2 regions of the Streptomyces sp. NPDC002793 genome follow, and region 2 is predicted to be linked to the other one. Evidence: predicted binding sites of a transcription regulator. Region 2 holds the regulator's gene; the other holds the start of a gene.

Region 1 (3,889 bases), on a different contig from region 2:
GGCCGTACTACGGCGAGGGCTCGAAGACCCTGGCGTACGAGATCTGTGAGCAGCTCGGCTGGCAGCTGCCCGACCAGCTCGTCATCCCGATCGCGTCCGGCTCGCAGCTGACGAAGATCGACAAGGGCCTGCAGGAGCTGATCAAGCTCGGTCTCGTCGAGGACAAGCCGTACAAGATCTTCGGGGCCCAGGCCGAGGGCTGCTCCCCGGTCTCGACCGCCTTCAAGGCCGGTCACGACGTCGTGCGCCCGCAGAAGCCGAACACCATCGCCAAGTCCCTGGCGATCGGCAACCCGGCCGACGGTCCGTACGTCCTGGACATCGCCCGCCGCACCGGTGGTGCCGTGGAGGACGTCGACGACGAGCAGGTCGTCGACGCGATCAAGCTGCTGGCCCGCACCGAGGGCATCTTCGCCGAGACGGCGGGCGGGGTCACGGTCGGTGTGACGAAGAAGCTGATCGACGCCGGTCTGCTCGACCCGACGCTGACCACCGTCGTGCTGAACACCGGCGACGGACTGAAGACGCTCGACGCGGTCGCCCCGACGACCGGCCTGTCGGCGACGATCCGGCCCAGCCTGGACGCGTTCCGCGACGCGGGCCTCGCTGCCGCCGCCAACTGACCACCCGAGAGACCGAGGAAGGCACCCACATGAGCGTCAAGGTCCGTATCCCCACCATCCTCCGCACCTACACGGGCGGTCAGGCCGAGGTCCCGGCCGAGGGCGCCACCCTCTCCGAGGTCATCGCGTCCCTGGAGCAGAACCACCCGGGCATCGGCGCCCGCGTCCTGGACGACCAGGGCAAGCTGCGCCGCTTCGTCAACGTGTACGTCAACGACGACGACGTGCGCTTCGAGGGCGGCCTCGACGCGGTGACCCCGGACGGCGCCGGCGTCTCAATCATCCCGGCCGTCGCCGGAGGCTGACGGCCCGTCGGGCCGCCCGACCGCACAGCGTGAGTACGGTGGCCCCCTCCGCGAGAGAAGCGGAGGGGGCCATTCTGTATGGTTGAGCACGGTACAGTTGGGGAAGGCCCCGCCGCTGCCCGCGCCGCCCGCATATGAGAATGCGCCCGGACGCGACAAGAAGCAGCCAAAGTACGTGAACTCTTAGTGGCATAAGTCGCCTTTGTCAGGCCCGACTTGCCCTGGAATCCCCTGAATTCCCCTCATGCGGGCAGTCACGCGTGCCCAGAATTCTCGTCCGATTGACCTGTTGCAGAGGGCAGTTGGGCAGATACATTCGGCCGCGGTCGACGCGTTCCGGCGCACGCCACCCTCTCCTGTCGGAGGGTGAGTTCTGACCCGGGCCCGCGAAGTGCGGTGCTCGTGCAAGGGCCAGTAATAGGGGAGTTAGGCATGGCTCAGGGCACCGTCAAGTGGTTCAACGCGGAGAAGGGGTACGGCTTCATCGCGGTCGACGGTGGTGCGGATGTTTTCGTCCACTACAGCGCGATCCAGATGGACGGGTACCGCACCCTCGAAGAGGGTCAGCGAGTTGAGTTCGAGATCTCGCAGGGCCAGAAGGGGCCGCAGGCGGACATGGTCAAGCTCGCCGTCGGCTGAGCTCGGCGCGGTCGGCCAACGACACTACTCACGCACGTGAGGCCCGTACCTCCACCAGGGGTACGGGCCTCACGTGCGTCTGCGCGCCCCCGGTCGTCCACGGCCGAAGGGCCACGAGGTTGTCCACAACCGAAGGGTGACGCTTGCACTCGAAGGGGTCGAGTGCTAATCATTGGCGTTAGCACTCTCCAGGTGAGAGTGACAGAAACTTGGACCGGGCCGGTGAGGCCCGCAGGCTCGGTGGGGCAAGGAACCGCTGAGCACGCTGGCCGTCCGTCGCGGGCGCCACTCGGTCCGGAGAAATCCACCCCTGTCCGGGAGGACCACTTCACATGGCCAAGATCATCGCGTTCGACGAGGAGGCACGGCGCGGTCTCGAGCGCGGGATGAACCAGCTCGCCGACGCCGTCAAGGTCACCCTCGGCCCCAAGGGCCGTAACGTCGTCCTCGAGAAGAAGTGGGGCGCGCCCACGATCACCAACGATGGTGTTTCCATCGCCAAGGAGATCGAGCTCGAGGACCCGTACGAGAAGATCGGTGCGGAGCTGGTCAAGGAGGTCGCCAAGAAGACGGACGACGTCGCCGGCGACGGTACGACCACCGCCACCGTTCTCGCCCAGGCTCTCGTCCGCGAGGGTCTGCGCAACGTCGCCGCGGGTGCCAACCCGATGGCTCTGAAGCGTGGCATCGAGAAGGCCGTCGAGGCCGTCTCCGCCGCTCTGCTGGAGCAGGCGAAGGACGTGGAGACCAAGGAGCAGATCGCTTCGACCGCCTCCATCTCCGCTGCTGACACCGAGATCGGCGCCAAGATCGCCGAGGCTATGGACAAGGTCGGCAAGGAAGGCGTCATCACCGTCGAGGAGTCCCAGACCTTCGGTCTGGAGCTCGAGCTCACCGAGGGTATGCGCTTCGACAAGGGCTACATCTCGGCGTACTTCGCCACCGACATGGAGCGCATGGAGTCGTCGTTCGACGACCCGTACATCCTGATCGTCAACTCCAAGATCAGCAACGTGAAGGACCTCCTTCCGCTGCTCGAGAAGGTCATGCAGTCGGGCAAGCCCCTGCTGATCATCGCGGAGGACGTCGAGGGCGAGGCTCTGTCGACGCTGGTCGTCAACAAGATCCGTGGCACCTTCAAGTCCGTCGCCGTCAAGGCTCCGGGCTTCGGTGACCGCCGCAAGGCCATGCTCGGCGACATCGCCATCCTCACCGGTGGCACCGTCATCTCCGAGGAGGTCGGTCTCAAGCTGGAGAACGCCGGCCTGGACCTGCTCGGCACCGCCCGCAAGGTCGTCATCACCAAGGACGAGACGACGATCGTCGACGGTGGCGGCGAGAGCGACCAGGTTCAGGGTCGCGTCAAGCAGATCCGTGCCGAGATCGAGAACTCCGACTCGGACTACGACCGCGAGAAGCTCCAGGAGCGCCTCGCGAAGCTGGCCGGCGGCGTGGCCGTCATCAAGGCCGGCGCCGCCACCGAGGTGGAGCTCAAGGAGCGCAAGCACCGCATCGAGGACGCGGTGCGCAACGCCAAGGCCGCCGTCGAGGAGGGCATCGTCGCCGGTGGTGGCGTGGCTCTGCTCCAGGCCTCGGCCGTCTTCGAGAAGCTCGACCTGACCGGTGACGAGGCCACGGGCGCCAACGCCGTGAAGCTCGCGCTGGAGGCCCCGCTCAAGCAGATCGCCGTCAACGGTGGTCTCGAGGGTGGCGTCATCGTCGAGAAGGTGCGCAACCTGCCGATCGGTCACGGCCTCAACGCCGCGACCGGCGAGTACGTCGACATGATCGCCGAGGGCATCATCGACCCGGCGAAGGTCACGCGCTCCGCCCTGCAGAACGCCGCGTCCATCGCCGCGCTCTTCCTCACCACCGAGGCCGTCATCGCCGACAAGCCGGAGAAGGCCTCCGCGGCCGCTCCGGGCGGCATGCCGGGCGGTGACATGGACTTCTGATCCTCGGATCAGAAGCTCCACGCGGCACCCGCCGCACCGCGGTACCCGTACGACGCCGGCCCCCGGGATTCGTTCCCGGGGGCCGGCGTCGTACTGCTGTGCGTCCGGTTCAGGACCCGTCGCCGCTCGACCGGCCGAAGAACTCGACCTCGGCGATGGCCACCTGCTTCTCCGCGGACGCGCCGTGAGCCGACTCGATGGTGAAGCGCACCGTGACGGCCTCACCGACGCGGAAGGCGCGGCGCTGTGCGCCCGGGCCCTGATCCAGGGTGAGCACGCGGGTGGTCTCCGTCCCGTCCTTCGCGGTGATCGTCGCCTTGACCCGGTGCGGAAGGGCGGACTTGCCGAGCTGGTCCTGTTTGGTGGA
Region 2 (3,889 bases):
TCACGCGTGGGGCACCCGAAGGTGAAGGAGACCACGGGTACGGGGTCCTCCAGCAGGATCGCGACCTTGGCCTCGTAGCCGTCGTCACCGCCGCCGCAGGAGTCCGCGTCGCCGAGCGGGGTCTCGTACCAGGCGGCCTCGCCGGCGAGCTGGTGGCGGTAGACCTCGACGGCGCCGGCGTCGGCGACCCGCGGCTGCGGCATGAAGAGGTTGACGCCGAAGGGCCGGCCGGTCAGTCTCCGCATCTCCTTGACCTCGTTGTACATCCCGTCCGCGGTCTTGTAGCCGGCGGCGAGGAAACCGAGCCCTCCGGCGTCGGAGACGGCCGCGGCCAGCTCCGGGCGGGACACCCCGCCCGCCATCGGGGCCTGCACGATCGGGTACCGGCAGAGATCGGTCAGCGCCAAGGACATGACCGCATCGTGCCACGTCCGGCGGATCGTGCCGAATCAGCCCCTTACGACCGGCCGACGCGACGCCGTACACAGCGCACCGCCCGCCGGTACGGGACCGGCGGGCGGTGCGGTGACAGGGTTCAGCGGCCGTTGAAGGCGTCCTTCAGGCGGGAGAACAGTCCCTGCTGTCCTGGCTGGAACTGACCGGTGGGCCGCTCCTCGCCACGCAGCACGGCCAGCTCCCTCAGGAGGCGCTCCTGCTCGGGGTCCATCTTCGTCGGGGTCATGACCTCGACGTGCACGATCAGGTCGCCGCGCCCGCCACCGCGCAGGTGCGTGATGCCACGCCCGTGCAGCGGGACCGACTGGCCGGACTGGGTGCCCGGCCTGATGTCGATCTCCTCCAGACCGTCGAGCGTCTCGAGCGGCACCTGGGTGCCGAGCGCCGCCGCCGTCATCGGGATGGTGACCGTGCAGTGCAGATCGTCGCCGCGCCGCTGGAAGACGGCGTGGGAGAGCTCGTGGATCTCGACGTAGAGGTCGCCGGCGGGGCCGCCGCCGGGGCCGACCTCGCCCTCGCCCGCGAGCTGGATCCGGGTGCCGTTGTCGACACCGGCGGGGATCTTCACGGTGAGGGTGCGCCGCGAGCGGATGCGGCCGTCACCGGCGCACTCCGGGCACGGCGTCGGGACGACCGTGCCGAATCCCTGGCACTGCGGGCAGGGCCGCGAGGTCATGACCTGGCCGAGGAAGGACCTGGTGACCTGGGAGACCTCGCCACGGCCGCGGCACATGTCACAGGTCTGCGCGGAGGTGCCGGGTGCGGCGCCCTCGCCACTGCAGGTCGTACAGACGACCGCCGTGTCGACCTGGATGTCCTTGGTCGTGCCGAAGGCCGCCTCGTTGAGGTCGATCTCCAGCCGGATCATCGCGTCCTGGCCGCGCCGGGTCCGTGAACGGGGCCCGCGCTGCGCGGCGTTGCCGAAGAACGCGTCCATGATGTCGCTGAAGTTGCCGAAGCCGCCGGCTCCGAAACCTCCCGCGCCACCGCCGCCGCCCGAGTTGGACAGCGGGTCACCGCCGAGGTCGTAGACCTGCTTCTTCTGCGGGTCCGACAGCACCTCGTAAGCGGCGTTGATCTCCTTGAACCGCTCCTGGGTCTTCGGGTCCGGGTTGACATCCGGGTGCAGCTCGCGTGCGAGCCGACGGAATGCCTTCTTGATCTCGTCCTGAGATGCGTCGCGGCGCACGCCTAGTACGGCGTAGTAGTCCGTGGCCACTTACGAATCCGCCAGGATCTGTCCGACGTAACGTGCCACTGCGCGTACCGCTCCCATCGTTCCGGGGTAGTCCATGCGGGTCGGTCCGACCACGCCGAGTTTGGCGACTGCCTCGTCGCCCGAACCGTAGCCGACCGCGACGACGGACGTGGAGTTGAGGCCCTCGTGGGCGTTCTCGTGCCCGATCCGTACGGTCATGCCTGAGTCCGTCGCCTCACCGAGCAGCTTCAGCAGCACGACCTGCTCCTCCAATGCCTCCAGCACCGGCCGGATCATCACAGGGAAGTCGTGCCCGAAGCGGGTGAGGTTGGAGGTGCCGCCGATGATCAGCCGCTCCTCCGTTTCCTCGACCAGAGTCTCGAGGAGGACGGAGAGCACCGTGGATACGGTTCCCCGGTCCTCGTTCTCGAAGGACTCCGGCAGGTCCTGCACCAGCCGGGGGACGTCCGCGAAGCGTCGTCCGACGACCCGGCTGTTGAGCCGGGCCCGCAGATCGGCCAGTGACGTGTCACCGAACGGTGCAGGGCAGTCGATCATACGCTGTTCGACCCGGCCCGTGTCCGTGATCAGCACGAGCATCAGACGGGCCGGAGCCAGCGAGAGCAGCTCCACGTGCCGGACCGTCGACCGGGTCAGCGAGGGGTACTGCACGACGGCGACCTGCCTGGTCAGCTGCGCGAGCAGCCGGACCGTGCGGCCCACGACGTCGTCGAGGTCGACCGCGCCGTCGAGGAAATTCTGAATGGCCCGGCGCTCCGGCGACGACAGGGGCTTGACGCCCGCGAGCTTGTCGACGAAGAGACGGTAGCCCTTGTCCGTCGGAATACGTCCCGCACTGGTGTGCGGCTGGGCGATGAAGCCCTCGTCCTCCAGCACCGCCATGTCGTTGCGGACAGTCGCCGGAGAGACCCCGAGGCTGTGCCGCTCCGTGAGTGCCTTGGAGCCGACGGGCTCCTCGGTGCCGACGTAGTCCTGGACGATGGCGCGCAGCACTTCGAGTCTGCGTTCACTGAGCACCGCGCACACCTCCAGCTGTGTTCTTCGGTGTCTGCTTGGCACTCTGTGCGTTCGAGTGCCAGCAATCCCCCGGTCAGTGTACGGGGGCGGGGTGGGCCCGGGGCAAGGGCGACCGGCCACGCCGTCACGGGACTGCGCAGGTCGTTGCCGATAGCGTCGCGGTATGGACGTCTCTTGGGAAGAGTTCGGCTGGGAGCGGTTGGGCAACGGTACGGGGCGGCGGCGCCTTCCCGTCTGGGACGCGACCGCCGCGCTGGTGGCGGGGACGGAGGGGGTGCTGCTCTACGACACCGGGTCGACGCTCCGGGAGGGGGCCGAGCTGAGGACCCAGGCGGAGGCGATGCTGGGCCGGAGGGTGACGCATATCGCACTGAGCCATCCGCACTTCGACCATGTGCTGGGCACCGCCGCCTTCTCCGGGGCGGAGGTCTACGGAGCCGTCGGCACGGCGGACCTGCTGGGGCGGGGCGCCGAGGAGCTGCGCGCGGACGCCCTGCGGCACGGGATGGGTGAGGCGGACGCCACCACGGCCACGGACACCCTGGTGGCCCCGCGGCACCAGGTGAGCGGCGAGTGGACGCTCGGCCTCGGCGGCGGGTTCCAGGTGCTGCTGGCCAATGTGGGCCCCGGTCACAGCGGCCACGATCTCGCGGTGCTGGTGCCGGGCTCCCCCGTCGTGGTGCTCTGCGGAGATCTGGTCGAGGAGTCCGGCGAACCGCAGGCGGGCCCGGACGCGGTCCCCTCGCACTGGCCTGCCGCGCTGGACCGGCTGCTGGAGCTCGGCGGCGAGGACGCGCTGTACGTGCCGGGACACGGGGCGGTGGTGGACGCGGCGTTCGTACGTGCCCAGCGTGATCGGCTGGCCGACCGCTTCGGCGTGTCGTGAAAGGCCGGCGGATTATCGTCGTGCCATGCGCAGCTACCAGCCGGATCTGACTCCGCCGTGGAAGAAGTCCGCCCCCGCCCCCGAGGTCCCCGCCGAGCCCGATCTGGTCGTCGAGGACGCCGTCACCGGCTTCTGCGGGGCGGTGATCCGGTGCGAGAAGACGGCCCAGGGGCCGACGGTCACGCTGGAGGACCGCTTCGGTAAGCACCGGGTCTTCCCGATGGAGCCGCGCGGCTTCCTGCTGGACGGCAAGGTGGTCACCCTCATACGCCCCTCGGCCGGCGGCCCCGTCCGCCCCATGCGTACGGCGT

Evidence for each region. The regulator HrcA, encoded in region 2, represses chaperone genes, less so after heat shock. The targets are predictions, from matches to a motif close to TTNGCACTCNGNNNNNCNGAGTGCNAA.
Region 1: a site for HrcA is predicted at 1,710-1,736, ahead of groL (chaperonin GroEL). Genes of this name have one in related genera too.

Annotation. Positions count from the first base shown of each region.
Region 1 covers NZ_JBEOVL010000004.1:168,348-172,236, reverse strand. The annotation lists gene thrC (threonine synthase) at 1-623, shown strand, start outside; gene ABT001_RS05645 (MoaD/ThiS family protein) at 653-928, shown strand; gene ABT001_RS05640 (cold-shock protein) at 1,361-1,567, shown strand; gene groL (chaperonin GroEL) at 1,900-3,522, shown strand; gene ABT001_RS05630 (NADase-type glycan-binding domain-containing protein) at 3,632-3,889, opposite strand, start outside.
Region 2 covers NZ_JBEOVL010000013.1:112,716-116,604, reverse strand. The annotation lists gene ABT001_RS15405 (nitronate monooxygenase) at 1-413, opposite strand, end outside; gene dnaJ (molecular chaperone DnaJ) at 536-1,675, opposite strand; gene hrcA (heat-inducible transcriptional repressor HrcA) at 1,676-2,692, opposite strand; gene ABT001_RS15390 (MBL fold metallo-hydrolase) at 2,856-3,578, shown strand; gene ABT001_RS15385 (DUF3097 domain-containing protein) at 3,604-3,889, shown strand, end outside.